2 regions of the Halovibrio sp. HP20-59 genome follow, and region 2 is predicted to be linked to the other one. Evidence: predicted binding sites of a transcription regulator. Region 2 holds the regulator's gene; the other holds the start of a gene.

Region 1 (9,463 bases), on a different contig from region 2:
CGGCTGGCGCTCGGCCTGCTCTTCCATGCGCTCAATGTACATGGCAAGCGATCCGTCAGGGTCATTGCGCACTTCTTGCTGCACCGCTAGCAGTGTCAGATCCCCTTCGGCGCCTTCTTGCTGGTACCAAAGCACGCTGATCACCACCACGCCGACCATCACCACCGGCACCACAAACCGCCCAGCGCCAGCCGGCTTGAGCGGGCGCCGGGCAGTCACTGCGGTGTCTTCCAGCAGGCTGCGCTCGAGCTCCAGGCGGTCTTCGTCAAAGCGGCTAGCGTCGATCTCGCCACGCTCTTTAGCCGCCTCTAGCGATGCCAAACGACGCTGAAAAATCGCCACGTTCTGTTCGGCGGAGGTGTCATTGGCTTCAAAGCGGTATTGCTGGTCGTGCAGCTTACGTGCGTTCCTTAATGGTGACGCCAACAGCCAGAGCGCAGGTAGTAGCAGTACGGCAATCGCAATCCAGAGCAGCGTCATGAAGACCCCTTACGGTTAATCAGCGCATCAATGCGCTGGCGCTCTTCTGCGCTCAGCGCTTTAGCAGAGGCATGGCGGCGGGCGCGGATCATCAACACAACGATAACGACGCCTAGTAATACCAACGCAAAGGGCAACCCCCAAAGCAGATAGGTGCGGTTCTCTAAACGCGGGTTGTAGAGGATGTATTCGCCGAACCGCTGGACCATGTGGTTGATAATTTCGGTATCCGACTGGCCGTCTTCTATCAAGCGGTAAACCCGCTCGCGCATATCTGCCGAAATGGGTGCGTCGGAATCATCGATGGCTTGATTTTCACATAGCGGGCAGCGCATGGAGGAAGTCAAATCGTGATAGCGCTTCTCCTTCACCGGGTCGTCAAACTCACGCAGCTCAATACCCGCTGCGACGGCACCTGACGCCATGACTAGCATCGTTAACGCTAGGATTAAGCGAATCAACGCCATTTTTCCACCTCCGGCAAAATCCGTTCGCGAACGTCCTCAGGCGACACGTACCCTTTATGGTGATAGCGAATCACCCCATCGGCATCGACCAGAAAGGTTTCTGGGGCTCCATACACGCCCAGATCAAAACCCAGCTCGCCTTCCGGATCAAAAATATTGATTTCAAAGGGGTCGCCAAACTCGCTGAGAAACTCCAAGCCTTTCTCGCGGCTGTCGCGGTAGTTAACCCCCACCATGCGTATACCGTGGTCGGCCAGTTCCAACAGCTGAGGCATTTCCTGCTTGCACGCCGGGCACCATTCACCCCAGACGTTGACCAAAGTCACCTCACCTGTGAGCAGTGATTGATCAACACGCTGATTTTCATCGCGCAGCCTGGTAGCTTCAAAGGCCGGAAATTCGCGTGCCATCAGGGCAGAGTCGCGCTGAGAAGGGTCCAGCGCCAACCCTTGATAAAAGAACAGCGCCAGCCCCAAAAAACACACCGGTAGCAGTAGCAATAATAACCGTCGTTTCATACCGCCACCTCCCGTGCCGTCTCACGATTGGCAGCCACCTTCGAATCACGGGTTACCGTGGCGCGCCGGTAGCGCTTATCAAGCACGGCAAGCACACCACCTGCGGCCATTAGCAAGGCACCTAGCCACAACCAGCGTACAAACGGCTTGTATTGAACGCGCATCGCCCAGCTGCCATCGCCCAGGTCTTCGCCCATGGCCACATAAAGATCACGGAAGAGTCCCGGCCGCAGCGCCACTTGGGTCATCGGCATACCGGTGGCCAGGTAAAGACGCTTTTCGGGCCGCATGGTAAAGCTGCTACCACTATCGCCGCGATGCACTTGTAGAATCGAGGTGTCCGCCAAGAAGTTGCCCCCGCGACGTTCAACCAGCTCAGTCATGGTGAACTGATACCCTGCCACTTCGACCGTGGTGCCTGGCGACATACGCACATTGCGCTCAATGTTGTAGTTGGAAACGACCGTCACGCCGACAATGGTAACCGCAACGCCCAAGTGCCCCAGCACCATGCCCCAATACGCCAGCGATAGCTTGCGGACACCGGTGAAAAACGAGCTGGCATGGCGGGTTTTATCGAATACATCGCGCACCATCGGCAGCACAATCCATAGTGCGGAGACAATGCCCAGGGAGACAAACAGGTTCCACTCTCCGCGGTACAGCAGCGGCATTAATATGCCGATCACTAATGCGGCCACACCTGCTAACCACAGTTTACGGACCAGGTCGCGTGCCACCATGCTCTTCCAGCGTGTTACCGAGCCAAGCCCCATAAAAATACACATCAACACGGTAAGCGGCACAAACAGGGCGTTAAAGTAAGGCGGGCCCACGCTGATTTTCCCCAGCCCCAGAGAATCCAGAATCAGCGGGTAAACGGTACCCAGCAATACGGTGACAGTCATAATCACCAAAAAGATATTATTAACCAGCAGCAACGCATCCCGGGAGAGCCAGTTAAAGCCTACTTTATGACTTACCCGCGGGGCACGCAGGGCAAACACCAGCAGCGACAGCGTTACCGTAATGGCCAGCAGCATCAGGATAAAGAAGCCACGGGCGGGGTCGTTGGCAAACGCATGCACCGAGGTCAGTACACCGGAACGCACCAGGAAAGTGCCCATCAGTGACAGCGAAAAGGTTGAAATCGCCAGCAGCACGGTCCAGCTTTTAAATGAGCCGCGTTTCTCGGTGACCGCCAGCGAGTGCACCAGCGCCGTGCCTGTCAGCCAGGGCAGCAGTGAAGCGTTTTCGACCGGATCCCAGAACCACCAGCCACCCCAGCCAAGTTCGTAATAGGCCCACCAGCTGCCCAGCGCGATACCCACGGTTAGAAACGCCCAGGCTAAGTTCGTCCAGGGCCGCGCCCAGCGTGTCCAGGCGGCGTCTAAACGCCCGCCAATCAGCGCCGCAATAGCAAACGCAAAAACCACGGAAAAGCCCACGTAGCCCATGTAGAGCATTGGCGGATGCACCACTAGCCCGAAGTCTTGCAGCAGCGGGTTAAGATCGGCGCCATCCTGTGGCATATTGGGCAGCAGTCGCTCGAAGGGATTGGACGTGACCAGAATAAACAGTAAAAAGCCCACGCAGACCATGCCCATCACGCCCATTACTCGCGCGACCATATCCCGCGGCAGGTTGCCGGTAAATAGGCTGGCCGCAAACCCCCAGCCCGCGAGCATAAAGCTCCAAAGCAGCACCGACCCTTCATGGTTGCCCCACACCGCGCTGAACTTGTAGTACCAGGGCAGCAGCGAGTTGGAGTTGTTGGCCACGTTCGCCACGCTAAAGTCGTCCAGCATATAGCTGGCGGTCAAACAGGCGTAGGCAACGGCAATAAACACAAACTGCCCCACCGCCATGGGCTGACCATAGGCCATCCACAGCGGGCGCCGAGTCGCCGCACCGGCCAGCGGCATCACCGCCTGCACTGCCGCCATCAATAGCGCAACAATCAGGGCGAAGTGGCCAATTTCAGGGATCAATTTTATAAGCATGTGTGCTCCGCATAAGGCTTTGTTGCCAACCCTGGTGGGACAAGAACTAGTATTCGCTTGCCTGGGGCACGCCTTCTTCATCAAGGCGCTGGCCGACTTCGGCGGCTTTGGCCTGATAGTCGGCAGGCGAATAGCCGGCTTCTTCCAGCGCCTGAGCAACTTCAGGGGGCATATAGTTTTCGTCGTGGCGGGCGAGTACTTTATCGGCATACAAACGACCATCGGCCTGAAGCTCACCGACCACTACCACGCCCTGGCCTTCCCGGAACAGGTCGGGCAGAATTCCACTGTAATAAACTTCCAGGTCATCGACGTAATCGGTGACGGTAAATTCGACGTCCAGGCTCTGCTTGTCGCGGGAGACCGAGCCCTCTTTTACCATGCCGCCAGCGCGAATTTGTCGTTCCATCGGCGCGTCGCCCTGAGCGATCTGTACCGGGCTAAAAAACAAATTGATGTTGGCGCGTAGCGCGTAAAGCGTCAGCCCCACAGCAACGGCTGCCAGCGACACCAAGCCCAAAATAACAAACAGTTTCTGTTTACGTTTAGGTGTCATTGGGTGCTCCCCCTTGCACTGTTTGCGCGCCTTGCGCGGCGTTTCAAGCCTTTGAGCAGTTGGCGCTGTTCAACACGCGCATGCCAAACGGTGGTGATCAGCAGCAGTGCGGTCACGCCCCAAGCCGACCAAACATAAGGCGCGTGACCACCCATGGCGAGAAATTCGTAAAATGAGTCAAATGCCATTAGCGGGCCTCCTCTGCTTGGCCAGTGACCAGTTCCTGTACCCAGCGTTTATTCGCTTCGCGACGCAGAATCTCGCTGCGCGTACGCATCAGCGTTAAGGCAATGAAAAAGCTGTAGAAACCCAGCACCATAATGACCAAAGGCAGCCACATTTCGGTAGGCATGGCTGGTCGCGAGGTCAGCGTAAATGAAGCGGGCTGGTGCAGGGTGTACCACCAGTCCACCGAGTATTTGATAATGGGAATATTGATCACTCCCACCATGGCCAGCACCGAGGCTGCCCGCGAGGCGCTATCGCGGCTGGTAAAAGCCCCCCGCAGAGCAATGACGCCCAAGTACAAAAACAGCAGGATCAACATTGACGTTAACCGTGCATCCCACATCCACCAGGTTCCCCATGTGGGCACGCCCCACACTGCGCCGGAAAATAGCGCCACAAAGGTCATGGCCGCACCTAAAGGCGCCATCACCGCCGCCGCCATATCGGCTACTTTAATTTTCCAAACCATAAACACCAGCCCGGAAACCGCCATGGCGATGAAAATCGACTGGGCCAAAAAGGCCGCTGGCACATGGACATAAATAATCCGGAAGCTATTACCCTGTTGGTAATCCGCCGGGGCAAACGCCAGGCCCCACAGCGATCCGGTAACGATCAATAGCGCCGCCGCGGCCCAAAACCAGGGCTGTAGCTTGGCACTAATGCCATAGAACCACTTGGGTGATCCCAGTTTGTGTATAAAGGCCCACATAGCGTGTCCTATCCTTTAACCGTTAATACTGATCCGCAGTGATGCGGCAATCGCCCACGGCGCCAACATCAGCGAGGCCGCGAGTAGCGCGCCCAAAATAGCCAAATGGGCGCTGACACCATCGCCCAAAATAGCCGCCTGAACCGCCCCCGCGCCAAAAATGAGGACTGGGATATAAAGCGGCAGTACGAGCAGTGAAAGCAGTACCCCGCCCCGGGCCAGGCCGACAGTTAATGCTGCCCCAATGGCGCCAATCAAACTCAAGCTGGCCGTGCCCAATGCTAATGACAGCGCCAATACGGCGTAGCTGCCCGCTGGCAGCGCCAGCATGATACCTAATAACGGCGCCATCAGCGCCAACGGCAACCCTGTTAGTAGCCAATGCACGGTCACTTTGGCCAAACTCAACGCGGCTAACGGCTGCGGTGCCAGTAGCAGCTGCTCAAGACTGCCGTCGTCATAATCGCTGCGAAACAAGCTGTCTAATGACAGCAGTGCGGCTAGCAGCGCCGCCACCCATAACAGGCCCGGCGCAATCACCGCTAAAAGCTCAGGGTCGGGCGAAATAGCGATCGGGAACAGCGTTATCACCAAGGCAAAAAACACCAGCGGGTTGAGCACTTCGCCACGGTGTCTCAACAACAGCGTTAAATCACGCACGAGCGTGGCCTTCACTGCGATCATCAAGCCACCTGTGTACTCACGCAATGACACTGCGGAAACCTGTTGGCTGATGTCTGAACAATGTGAAGGGCTCTGTTGTGAAGAGCTATTTAAAGAGTTTTGCAACCCTGTCTCCTTCTACCCCAGCGCGATATGTCTTAGCAGCGGGGATGCGGTTAACGCGTGGTGTGTCGTTACTAGCACGCAGCCGCCCGCCTGGGCGTGGGCAACAAGCTGTTTTTCTAGATCGGCGACGCCATGGCGGTCTATGGCGGTGAAGGGTTCATCCAATACCCAGAGGGCACGTGGCGTTAACGTTAAGCGCGCCAGGGCCACGCGACGCTGTTGGCCTGCTGAGAGCTGGCCCGCTGGGGCGTCTTCAAAGCCCGCCAAACCAACGCGTTCAAGGGCATCCAAGCGCTGCTCTTCGTTACCGCTCTCCCCGCTTAACGCCTGATACCAAGCTAAATTCTCTAATGCTGACAGCCCTGACTTTATACCTGGGGCGTGTCCCAAATAGAGTAAATTGGCAAGAAAATGTTCACGTACATCTTTCATTACAGCGCCATTCCAGAAGAGTTCGCCCTGGTAGTCGCTGAGCTGTCCAGAAAGGATTTTGAGCAGGCTGGTTTTGCCACTGCCATTGGGCCCTTCAATACGTACGATTTCACCGCTGCGAATGTCGAGGTCGAGCCCCTGGAAAAGCCAGCGGTCATCACGTTCACAGGCCAACTGTCGGGCTTGTAGACACAGGCTCAAGAGGCTCTCCAGGCACGTTGATTTCGCGTCGAACTCTACACGGAAAGCCACTTTCTCGCTACTCAGACGATGCGACGGTGGGTCGCAGCGTGATCCAGATCAGCAAGCATTAAAACAAATCATGGGTAGCACTGTATGCAATAACAGGTCTATACTGAAAACCACTGTATGAAAGAACATGCAATGGAGCTTAACCAATGACACTATCGATGACCGCACCTACCGCTTCACTCAATCGTGGGCAACCGGCTATCCGCCCCTACGTAATGACGCCTAGTGTGACACGGCGCAATACCTATGCGTTAAAAGTACGCGGCAACCGGATGTGCGATTGCAACTTATTCGATGGCGATGTCATTATTATTCGGCGCTATCAGCACGATACCCAAACCGAAACCGCCGTTGCCGAAATTAATCAGCAAACAATTGCCTTGAAGCAGCTCTCTATCAGTCGCTTTGGCGTGGAACTCTGGCCAGAAGACACTCTTCAGCCGGCGCTATTTTTGCACAATCAGGATATTCAGGTACTTGGCATGGTGATGGGAGTTGAACCACATACAAGCGCTTATCAGAAAAGTAAGCATACCTTCACGGAGCATTAATGCGCTATCGGGTTCCCGACCTACCCTCTGCATCATGGCATACGGCTGACACCGAAGTAGAAAAGAGCCAATTTCTCACCTGGCTCTGCCGTGCCTACGATATCGGCGCGTTCACTGCCATGCTAAATGCTGCGAAAGCCGCGCACCCCAATGCCAGCCACCACTGCACTGCCTATATTGCCGGGCCACCCGGCGAGCAAACGTTGATTGGCTTTTCTGATGATGGCGAGCCTGGCGGCACCGCTGGCCGACCGATGTATCAAGTGCTCGAGGGTAGTCAACTAGGCCATATCGGCTGTGTGGTCATCCGTTATTTTGGCGGCACGAAACTTGGCACCGGCGGCTTAGCCCGCGCCTACGCTCAGGCGGTTAGCCATGCCCTTGAGACGCTACCTACTCGCGAAGTGGTTGAGCGCGACAGCTTTACGCTACGGATCAACTTTGCCAATGAAGCGATTGCCCGCACCTGGTGCGAAGAACGTGATATCCCTATTGAGCAAGCCGACTATGATGGCGATGGCGTGCGCCTAACCATTGGCTGGCCACGGGACTGCACGTTTGACCTTGCCCCGTTAGAAAACCGCTTGAAGAGCGCTATTGAGGTTCTCTCTGCACCAAAGGCATGACGCAGCAGCGCCAAAATCTTAGTAACGTATCCATGTCGTTGCGAGGAGCCTGCGACGAAGCAATCTCGGCCTACCGTGGGAGCCAACCCCAGATTGCTTCACTGCGTTCGCAATGACACTCCCATGTCGTTGCGAGGAGCCTGCGACGCGGCAACCTCGTCCTGCGGTGGCAAACAAAACCGAGATCGCCGCGCTTCGCTTCGCGATGACACTCACCGGTCATTGCGTGTAGGGACTCCCATGTCGTTGATGGCATGGGGCTAGTTAACCCAGGTATTTAATCATTACCCCAGCCGCAACTGCCGAGCCAATGACCCCGGCCACGTTGGGGCCCATGGCATGCATCAGCAGGAAGTTATGAGGGTTGGACTCGAGGCCCACCTTGTTCGCCACCCGTGCTGCCATGGGCACTGCGGAAACGCCTGCGGCTCCGATCAAGGGATTGATGGGCATATTGCTCACCAGGTTCATCAGCTTAGCCATTAACACCCCGGCGGCGGTGCCGATCCCGAATGCCACAATCCCTAAGCCTAATATTCCCAGCGTCTCAAAAGTCAAAAAACTCCCGGCCATTAGCTTGGAGCCCACCGACAGACCCAGGATAATCGTCACGATATTGATCAACGAGTTCTGCGCTGTGTCTGATAACCGCTCAACCACACCGCACTCGCGCATCAGGTTACCGAAGCAGAACATGCCCAATAGCGGCGCCGCATCGGGCAGAAACAGCGCCACCAGAATCAGCAGCATCAGCGGGAAGACGATCTTTTCCAGCTTGGACACCGGCCGCAGTTGAGTCATCTTGATTTGACGCTCTTTCTGGGTCGTCAACAAACGCATAATTGGCGGCTGGATCAGCGGCACCAACGCCATATAGGCGTAGGCAGCAACGGCAATTGCCCCTAGCAGTTCAGGCGCTAGCACGCTGGAAACGTAAATCGAGGTTGGGCCATCCGCGCCGCCGATAATACCGATGGCAGCGGCCTGATTGAGCGAGAAATCCATTATCCCCAGCGACGACAGCGCCACCGCGCCAAACAGCGTGGCAAAAATACCAAACTGAGCGGCGGCCCCTAAAAACAGCGTTCGTGGGTTGGCAAGCAGAGGGCCAAAGTCGGTCATGGCGCCCACGCCCATAAAGATAATCAGTGGCGCAACACCCGAGCCAATCGCTACTTTGTAAAAGTTGTAAAGCATACCGTCGCTGTAACCAACGCCCACCGCAACATCCCGTGCGGCGCGCAGTTGATCCGGTGCGGCGCCATCGTGGGCAATCGCTTTTAACGATTCACGCCAGGCTTCCGCATTCGCTAGCGGATCAAGCGTCGCGCCCAGCGCTGCCGCCATCTGCTGCAGCACCGCAGGTTTCGCCACCTCAATCGCTTGTTCGAGCGCTGAAATAGCTAGCCCCGCTTCAGGGATATTGGCAAGGATGCCGCCAAAACCAATCGGCACTAGCAGCAGCGGCTCAAATTTCTTGTTGATGGCCAGGTAGAGCAGCAGTAGCCCCACCATAATCATGACAAACTGGCCAAGCTCAAGGTTATACAGCCCAGAGCCTTCCCATAGCGTTACTAAATTATCCATTGGATGCCCTTAGAGCTCGATCAGCGTATCGCCCACGGCTACGCTGTCGCCCTCGCTAACATTGACCTTCGAGACAGTGCCTGCGCTGCTGGCGCGCACTTCGGTTTCCATTTTCATCGCTTCAAGGATGATCACCACATCCCCTTCAGCGACTTGCTTGCCAGGGCTTACATTGACTTTGAAGATATTGCCGGCCAGCGGTGCATCAATGCTCCCTCCACTACCTTCACCACTGGGTGCAGACGCTCCCTCTTTCGGGGCG
Region 2 (9,463 bases):
TTTAATGAAACGCCCGAGGTGACGGGGTTGACCCTGGAACACTATCCGGGCATGACAGAACGCACGCTGACTGAAATTGGTGAACAGGCGTGGCAGCGCTGGTCGCTGCAGGCGGTGCGTATTATCCACCGTGTCGGTTATTTGGCACCGGGCGATCCTATTGTGCGCGTACTAGTTGCCAGCGCCCATCGTCGTGAGGCGTTCGAAGCCTGCGATTTTATTATGGATTTTCTGAAAACGCAGGCACCTTTCTGGAAGAAAGAGCACTCTACCCAAGGCGAGTATTGGGTCAAGGAACGCCACTCCGATCAGCAGGACGCGGCGCGCTGGCGTTATCCAAGCTGACATCCTCAGGCATTTCGGCGGCCATAATCTGTAGGTGAACGTCGGGCAGGTGCTGCATATGTTCCGCTAACCAGTGAATCAAGCGGGGCTGTAACGCATGACGCAGGTCGGCAAGGGTATCGGCGGTAATCTCCCCAAGCTGATCATCCAGCCAGTCGCTAAAGCTGTCTTCATCCAGTGGGCTAGCCCCGGAGGAATCCAGCATTAAACGGCCTATACGTGCCCAACCAGTGTCCGTTGCGGTCACTGGCAGCGCTAAGTATAAGCTGCCGCGGCGAGCGGTGGTGATGCTGCTTTCTAACCCCGGATGGGGCACCACGCTGTTCTGGGCGACGATGCAGGGGGGCTGCGGATAGCGTGCTTCGCAGCGCAGGCCATGACTATCGAAGCTCAGCAAATCACCATTGACCGGCGCTAACGGCGCCTGGATATCCATTTGCTGAGCAATCGCCTGATGGGCTTGCTGATGACGCGCCTCTCCATGAACAGGCATAAGGTGCTTCGGCTTGACCCATTGATAGAGTTTAATCAACTCTTCCCGTGCAGGGTGTCCGGTGGCATGCAGCTCGGGGTGATTGGCTTCGTCATAGAGTTGAACACCCAAGTGAGCTAAACGTCTTTTGAGTTGTTCAATCGGTCGTTCATTACCTGGAATGGCTTTGGCCGAGAAAATAACGTTATCGCCAGGCTGTAGATCCACAAACGGATGGCTGCCCTGGGCGAGACGTTGCAGTGCTGCCCGAGGCTCCCCCTGGCTGCCGGTAGCGATAATCACGACCTCATCCGGGGGTAAATAACCCAGGTCTTGATTAGGCACCAGTGGGGGTAAATCATCCATATAGCCAAGCCCCCGCGCTACGCTGACCATGCGCTCCATAGAACGGCCCATTAAACTGATCCGCCGCCCACATTGCTGGGCAGCGCGACCAATGGCAAGCACCCGCGCCAGGTTGCTGGCAAAGCAAGACACGACGACGCGGCCCTTGCAGCGGGCAAGGGTTTTAGCCAGTGCCCTGGCGACATCCCCCTCGCTGCCGGAGTGACCGGGAATAGGCGCGTTAGTGGAGTCGCCAACTAATAAATCGATTGGCGCTAGCGCTCGGAATTGAGCGGCACCCATCGGCGTGCCGATCAGCGGCTCTGGGTCGAGTTTCCAATCGCCGGTGTGTAAAACGCGGTATCCGCCGACCATCATCATCAAGGCACAGCTTTCAGGAATCGAGTGAGTTAGCAACAAGTAGCGGAGCGTGAACGGGCCACTCTCAAGCGCTTCGCCGGGTTCAATGACCTGAATGGCGTCGCTGCTCAGTTGATGCTCGGCAAATTTTAGCCGCAACAAGCCAGCTGCCAGCGGGGTGGCATAAATCGGGCAGTTCCACATCGGCCATAGCCAGGCAACCGCGCCAATGTGGTCTTCGTGACCGTGGGTGATAAACAGTGCTTTAGGTATAATATCCAGCGCTTTTGGGGTATCCAGATTGGGTACCTGAAGCGGCGAATTGGGAAGATCCTGACGAATCATCATGCCGCAGTCGACGGCGATCCAGTGATCATCATACCCATAGAGCGTTAGATTCATACCTATCTCACCGCATCCCCCTAGCGGCAGCAAGCGCAGCGGTGGTCGACGACGGGGACGAATTTGAACGCGTGGTGAATACATTAGTTATGAAAAGCCTAAAAAGTAGTCTTTCAACTATACGGAAGGCAGGAGCGGCTAACAATCATCCTTGGCCTTCCGTTACACTAGCCGCCTCGTTTACCTCCTTAGTCGCTGATTCGTGGTTTTTCGTACGTAGCGTTGCAATAGATCAAGAGTAGCTAACATGTCGCATTATTATCGTTTAGTCGTGTCCTGCCCTGACCGGGTGGGCATTGTTGCCAGCGTATCGAGTTTTATTGCCCAGCAGGGCGGCTCCATTACCGAAGCAAGCCAACATTCTGATTTAGAAACCGGCTGCTTTTTTATGCGCTATGAAATTTTAGCGGATTCGGTAGGCATGTCGGTAGAGGAGCTGCGTGCTGCGTTTGAGCCCGTGGCCAGCGAGTTCAATATGCAGTGGGCGCTGGTAGATACCCAATCGCGCCGGCGTGTGGTGCTTATGGTGTCTCGTGAGTCGCACTGCCTGGTCGATTTGCTTTACCGCTGGCAGGCTGGCGAGTTGGACTGCGATATTGTCGGTGTTATCTCCAACCATGATGATATGCGCTCGCTCACCGAGTGGTACGGCATTCCTTACCACCATGTGCCGGTTAACCCCAACGATAAGCAGGCGTCGTTTGCCCAGGTGCAGGCTGAAATCGATAACGCGCGCGCCGATTGCGTTGTGCTGGCGCGCTATATGCAAATTCTACCGCCCGAACTATGCGCGCGTTATGCGGGTAAGGTGATCAATATTCACCACAGCTTTTTGCCCTCATTTGCTGGCGCCAAGCCCTATCATCAGGCCTATCAGCGCGGCGTTAAACTGATCGGAGCTACTTGCCACTACGTGACCGAGGAGCTCGACGCTGGGCCGATCATTGAGCAGGATATCCATCGCGTTAGCCACTGTCATACGCCTACCGATTTAGTGCGCTTTGGGCGTGATGTCGAAAAAGCTGTTCTGGCTCGGGGCTTGCGCTGGCATTTGCAAGATCGCGTACTGGTTCACGGCAATAAAACGGTTGTTTTCAGCTAACGCTCTTAAATCAGAGAGGCCGCCATGTCATTTGCGCAAAGCGTGTTGGCGCCCTGGGCGCTGCTACTGACGTCGCTATTCTCATTAGTGGTCATGACATGGGTGCTTTGGCGGCGGCCTTGGCAGGTATTGATTGAAGATACAGCGCTTCAACACCGCTGGTTAGGTGCCACACTGGCGGTGGTCTTGATGTGGCAGTTACGCGCTCAGGCGGTCGACTGGCTAACGTTGCATCTTGTTTTCACCGTGTTGATGACTTTGGTCTTTAAGGTGCCGTTAGCCCTGGTGAGTAATCTGTTGATTAATGTGGCCATGGTGGTGATTGGTCGCAACGAATGGATATTGCTGGGGGCCAACGTGCTGGTAACGGGCATTGTCCCTGCTGCTGTGATTGGCGTTGTATGGCGGCTGGTAGATCGCCGCCTGCCGGATAATTTGATGGTGTTTCTATTCGCCTGTGGTTTTTTCGGTGCAGCGCTGGCAACGCTGGGAGGAGGGCTGGCGGCGGTGCTGTTGATTATCGTCGCAGGGACTGATCCTGAAGCGATCTATCTGGCCCAGGAATATGCGCGCTTTTTACCGTTACTAATGCCCTCAGAAGCGTTTATTACCGGCATGCTGTTGAGCATTTTGTTAGTTTACCATCCGGACTGGGTGGCCACCTTTAATGACCACCGCTATATCGACTCGCAATAGCATTGGAGCAAGCGCCAGGCGCTGCCGTCTGCGGCTCAGCCCAACGCCTGGCCATTGCCGCCGCGAATAACTCCTACGCCGACACCCTCGATATCAAGCGACTGTGAGCGAAGGTCGATTTTGATCGGATCGAATTCGGGGTTTTCCGCATACAATGTCACCTGGTGCCCCTGGCGTTTGAAGCGTTTAACGGTGACTTCATCGTCTAAGCGGGCCACAACGATTTGTCCGTCGCGTACTCGTTCCGTGCGGTGAACCGCCAGCAAGTCACCTTCTAAAATGCCGATATCCTTCATGGATAAACCCCGCACACGCAGCAGGTAGTCGGCTTTTGGGGTGAAGTACTCGGCTGGCAAAGGGCAGTAGCGATCAATATGCTCAGCGGCCAAAATGGGGCTTCCTGCCGCCACTTCGCCAATCACCGGGAGTCCAGTATGAGACGGCGCCTCAAGGTTGGCGGGTACGCTGCTGGCAGCGGTATCCAGAGTTTCCTGTGGTTCTTGGTTGGGCAAACGAATGCCGCGTGATGTGTTGCGGATAATACGAATAACGCCCTTACGCTCCAGCGCGCGCAGGTGCTCCTCGGCGGCATTGGGCGAGCGGAAACCCAGCGCCATGGCAATCTCAGCCCGTGTCGGCGGGTAGCCAAATTCACCCATGGTTTTAACAATAAAATCAAATACGTGCTGTTGGCGAGCGGTTAGCGGACGCGACATACCAGACTCCAGAAAAGTGAATAAACGATAACAAGAAAAATGGCAACTTAGTCGATAAGTGGTTAAGTATACAGTATGTTCCTCTATCCAGTATATGCACTATTGATGGCCAAATTTCGATCTCTGAATGATTCGACTAATCGTTTGAAACTGTTCATTTGCTAATGTATAGCCAATTATTTTGCTAACAAATCAAGCGTTGAGCCAACCAACGTTATAGATTAGTATTTTGAAACGTTTTAAACACCTGTTTCCCCCGGAGAGCGCAATGGCTCAATCTGATACAGTGATACGTATTCTCGATACCGCTGAAGTGCTGTTTGCTGAGCGCGGTTTTGCAGAAACCTCGTTGCGCAACATTACCAGCAAAGCGCGCGTTAACTTAGCCGCTGTGAATTATCATTTTGGTTCAAAGAAAGCGCTCATTCAGGCTGTTTTTTCACGTTATCTAGACCCCTTTACCCAACGTTTTCACACCGCGCTTGACGACCTTGAAACCCAGCATGCCGGGCGCGTTATCCCTTTAGAAACCCTGCTTGAAACCATGGCGACCACCGTTCTGGCAGTGCCCGCCGAGCGCAATAGCCTAAAAGTATTCATGCGTCTGCTGGGGTTAGCCTACAGTCAGGCTCAGGGGCATTTAAGGCGCCATATTCAACAAGAATATGGCGGCGTGTTTACGCGCTTCACCGAACTGGTGCGCAAAGCCACACCCGACCTACCCGACGTAGAACGCTTTTGGCGACTACACTTTATGTTAGGCACGGTGATTTTTACCTTGTCGGGGCTTGATGCACTGCGTGATATTGCCGAAAAGGATTATCACGAACAGGTTAGCGTGCGAGATTTAGTCAGGCGGCTGCGCCCAGTCGTAGTGGCCGCCATGAATGCGCCGTTACCGCTCTCAATAGAAGAAGGAAATCATGCGAACGCCCAGGCTAGCTGAACTCCCTCCCACTGAAAATATTTGGTTGGAAATAGACACTGCCCAACAACAGCTACGCTGCTGGCAGGGCGTTACAGTGCGCTATGAATGTCCAATATCTTCAGGTTCAGCAGGGGTTGGGGAACTCAATGGCAGCGGCAAGACTCCCCACGGTTGGCACTATGTGCGCGCTGCAATTGGTCACGGTTTGCCGGAAAACGCGGTGTTTCGTGGCCGACGCTGGACGGGCGAAGTGTTTAACGCCGCATTAGCCGAGGCTCACCCTGAGCGCGATTGGATTTTGACCCGCATCCTGTGGCTGTGCGGGCTGGAAAAGAGCGTCAACCGGGGAGGTCAGGTTGATTCTCAGCGGCGCTATATTTACCTTCATGGCACACCGCCTGATCAACCCATGGGGGTAGCTGCCTCTCATGGCTGTATCCGTTTACGAAACAGTGATCTGTTAACTATCTTTGCGTTAGCGTTGCCCGGTACCTCCGTTTGGTTGCACGGCGGTCGGCAGAGCTTTGATTAATCAGTTTTTGACACTGCTGGACGATCGTCTAGAATCTTCCTCCCTTTGCTTGGACCTATCACGATGACTCAACCGTTAGGCCCGGTCATGCTTGACCTAGAAGGCCCCAAATTGACGGCTGCAGAAAAACGCTTGCTGCTTGAACCCACGGTAGGCGGGGTGATTTTGTTTGCCCGCAATGTCGAAAATGGCTATCAGGTACGCAAGTTGTGTAGCGACATTCGCCGTGTACGTGCTGATCTATTGTTGGCGGTAGACCAAGAAGGCGGGCGTGTTCAGCGCATTAAAGAGGGCTTAACGCGTCTTCCGCCAATGGCGCGTATCGGTGAGAGTTATCGCGCTAACCCTGACGATGGCCTGGCACTGGCAAAAGACGCTGGCTGGCTGCTGGGAATGGAGATGGCCGCCTGCGGGCTGGATTTAAGTTTTGCTCCGGTGTTGGATGTGGAAAGTGGCCTATCCAGCGTTATTGGCGACCGCAGTTTTAGCAGCGACCCACAGCATGTGGCCAAGCTGGGTAGCGCTTTTATTGACGGCCTTCACGATGCGGGTATGGCTGCAGTGGGCAAACATTTCCCAGGCCATGGTGGAGTGGCTGCCGACTCTCACGTTTCAATGCCGGTAGATGACCGATCGCTAGAGGTGATTAAAAAGCACGATCTTGTGCCTTTTGCCCACTTAGCCGGACAATTGGAAGGCGTCATGCCGGCCCATGTTATTTACAGCGCCTTTGACTCGCGACCCGCGGGGTTCTCACCTAGCTGGTTGGGGATGTTACGTGAGTCGCTAGGGTTTAAGGGTTGTGTGTTTTCTGACGACTTAAGTATGGCTGGCGCTCATGAGGCCGGTGAGCCCAGGGAGCGCGCTCGCGCTGCCTTAGCTGCTGGCTGCGATATGCTGCTGGTATGTAATGATCGAAAAGCCGCGCTTGACGTGATGGACGCATGCCAGGGGATCAGCACTAAGCGTCCGGCTAAATTACGCTATGGCCGTGCCCGGCCCGACTTGGATGCGCTGAGCGCGCTCGGTCGTTGGCGTCGCGCCCACGCTAAGCTTGAAGCGTTGGCGAATAACCCAAAGCCAAATCGCTAATGAAATACGCCACCTAAATTGAGATGAGCCAAGATTATTAAGGCTTTTAACCCGCCGTGGAGTTGGTAGATGTCAACGTTGGATAAGCAAACATTAGCGTCATTAGACTCAATGCGCGAGTTAATGGATAACGCCGACTGCCTAATTTCTCAGCAGGAGGTAGAGCGGGCGCTTGATCGCATGGCGGAAGCCATCACCCATGATTTAGGCGATAAACTGCCGGTTTTTTACTGCGTGATGAACGGAGGGTTGATTACCACCGGGCATCTGCTCACCCGATTGGGCTTTCCGCTGGAAGTGGATTATTTACACGCGACGCGTTACCGCAACGAGCTGCGAGGAGGCGAGCTGTTTTGGCGCGTCTCACCAGAGGTGCCGATGGCTGGCCGCCACGTGGTCATTGTCGATGACATCCTGGATGAAGGGGCAACGCTAGCGGCCATTTTGGCTTACTGTAAAGAAGCCCAAGCTGCCAGCGTTACCACAGCGGTGCTGGTGGATAAGCAGCACAGTCGCAAAGCAGTGCCGGGTCTTAAAGCCGACTACTGCAGTCTAGAAGTTGCTGACCGCTATGTGTTTGGCTTTGGCATGGACTACAAAGGCTACTGGCGCAATGCACCGGGTATTTTTGCCCCCAAGGGTATGTAATGTAACCCAGCAACTTCAGGGCTAGCGGGGAGAAAAACGCCTGGCTAGCCCGGTTTCGGCAATCATGCGTGTGGAAATTTCTTCCACAGAGAAGCGCGTCGCATCAATAAACGGGATATGCATAGTGCGGTAAAGTGACTCTGCTTGTTCGACCTCCTGCAGGCACTGGTCCATTGAGCTATAGCGACTGTTGGGGCGCCGTTCGTTACGAATAGCGGCTAAACGACGTGCATCAATGGTCAAGCCAAACAGCTTGTGGCGATGCGGCGCTAGGGCCTTGGGTAGCTTTAGCATGCCGTCTTCATCTAAATCATCCTCAGTCAACGGGTAGTTGGCTGCTCGAATGCCGAATTGCAGAGCTAAATACAGTGAGGTTGGCGTTTTGCCACAGCGCGAAACGCCGACCAGGATGATATCGGCTTTATCGTATTGATGAGTACGTGCGCCGTCGTCGTTATCCAGCGCGAAGTGCACCGAATGGATACGATCCATGTACACATCGTCACTGCCAATCGAGTGAGTCCGCCCCACGCTATACGACGAGTGGGTATCCAATTCTTGTTCCAACGGCTCCAGGAAGGTCGAGAAAATATCAACTTTGAAGCCCGACGCCTGACGGATAACGTTGCGAATTTGCTGGTCGACAATAGTGTCGATAATGATCGGCCGATGTCCGTCGCGATTCGCCGTCGCTTCGATGATTTCAGCTAATGCTTGGGCTTTATCCAGCGTATCGATATAAGGCTTGGTCAGCATATCGATTTCAACGTCGCTGAACTGGGCCAGTAGGCTTCGACCTAAGCTTTCCGCCGTAATACCGGTGCCATCAGAAATAAAAAACGCCGTACGCTTCATAACGAAATCCACTGGTGAATAGTCCAACTATTGTGTCCCGTGCGGTTTATTAGCACAACTTTTCTGCGCCTCAGACGTTGGCTATTGCGGCCGACTACATAACGGGCCGAAAAAGGGCGTTTGTTGTAAAAATCCTCCATTCTCTTCGCTGTTAGACCAATGGCGAATACATTGGCGCGGTGCTAGTGTGTCCCAGTTAATAATCCATGGTCCATGGTCTTAATGCCCATATCAGTGATCGTGTCGATTTCTAAGAGCGAGGGGGTTACGTGGAAGAGTACATTCTGTGGTTCGATCAGCTGGGCATGGCAGACGTCGAACGCGTGGGGGGTAAAAACGCCTCGCTAGGGGAAATGATTTCCAACCTGTCGGGTGTTGGCGTGACCGTGCCCGGTGGCTTTGCCACCACGGCCCATGCGTACCGCGAATTTCTCTCCCACGAAGGATTAAACGAACGCATCAACGCGACGCTAGCCCGCTTAGATGTCGACGATGTTAAGGCCTTGGCTGAAGCCGGTCGTAATATTCGCCAATGGATTATCGATACACCGCTGCCCCCCACCTTTGAAGCAGCCCTGCGCGATGCTTACGGCCAGTTGCAAGAGCAACACCCGCAATTAAAAGTGGCCGTGCGCAGTTCGGCTACCGCCGAAGATTTACCCGATGCTTCTTTTGCTGGCCAGCAGGAGACTTTCCTTAATATCGAGGGTTTTGACAATATCAAGCGTGCGGTGCATGAAGTGTTTGCCTCGCTGTTTAATGACCGCGCGATCTCTTACCGCGTGCATCGTGGCTATGCCCACGAAAATGTCGCCTTATCAGCCGGTGTTCAGAAAATGGTCCGCTCGGAGATCGGTGCTTCGGGCGTTATGTTTACCTTGGATACCGAGTCTGGTTTTCGCGATGCGGTTTTCGTTACCGCCTCCTGGGGCTTGGGTGAAACCGTGGTACAGGGCGCGGTGAATCCGGA

Evidence for each region. The regulator LexA, encoded in region 2, represses DNA repair genes until DNA is damaged. The targets are predictions, from matches to a motif close to TACTGTNTANNTANACAGTA.
Region 1: a site for LexA is predicted at 6,516-6,535, ahead of RZA33_RS10810 (LexA family protein). Genes of this name have one in related genera too.

Annotation. Positions count from the first base shown of each region.
Region 1 is NZ_JAWJUW020000008.1:3,470-12,932, reverse strand. Features, by position in the region: gene ccmI (c-type cytochrome biogenesis protein CcmI) at 1-480, opposite strand, end outside; gene RZA33_RS10850 (cytochrome c-type biogenesis protein) at 477-947, opposite strand; gene RZA33_RS10845 (DsbE family thiol:disulfide interchange protein) at 938-1,465, opposite strand; gene RZA33_RS10840 (heme lyase CcmF/NrfE family subunit) at 1,462-3,468, opposite strand; gene ccmE (cytochrome c maturation protein CcmE) at 3,515-4,024, opposite strand; gene ccmD (heme exporter protein CcmD) at 4,021-4,212, opposite strand; gene RZA33_RS10825 (heme ABC transporter permease) at 4,212-4,964, opposite strand; gene ccmB (heme exporter protein CcmB) at 4,980-5,648, opposite strand; gene ccmA (cytochrome c biogenesis heme-transporting ATPase CcmA) at 5,766-6,386, opposite strand; gene RZA33_RS10810 (LexA family protein) at 6,584-6,988, shown strand; gene RZA33_RS10805 (IMPACT family protein) at 6,988-7,614, shown strand; gene RZA33_RS10800 (sodium ion-translocating decarboxylase subunit beta) at 7,879-9,201, opposite strand; gene oadA (sodium-extruding oxaloacetate decarboxylase subunit alpha) at 9,211-9,463, opposite strand, start outside.
Region 2 is NZ_JAWJUW020000020.1:35,678-45,140, reverse strand. Features, by position in the region: gene moaE (molybdopterin synthase catalytic subunit MoaE) at 1-345, shown strand, start outside; gene RZA33_RS17030 (ribonuclease J) at 290-1,924, opposite strand; gene purU (formyltetrahydrofolate deformylase) at 2,172-3,026, shown strand; gene RZA33_RS17020 (energy-coupling factor ABC transporter permease) at 3,051-3,722, shown strand; gene lexA (transcriptional repressor LexA) at 3,758-4,438, opposite strand; gene RZA33_RS17010 (TetR/AcrR family transcriptional regulator) at 4,707-5,384, shown strand; gene RZA33_RS17005 (L,D-transpeptidase) at 5,362-5,898, shown strand; gene nagZ (beta-N-acetylhexosaminidase) at 5,962-6,990, shown strand; gene RZA33_RS16995 (hypoxanthine-guanine phosphoribosyltransferase) at 7,060-7,638, shown strand; gene RZA33_RS16990 (pyruvate, water dikinase regulatory protein) at 7,660-8,493, opposite strand; gene ppsA (phosphoenolpyruvate synthase) at 8,763-9,463, shown strand, end outside.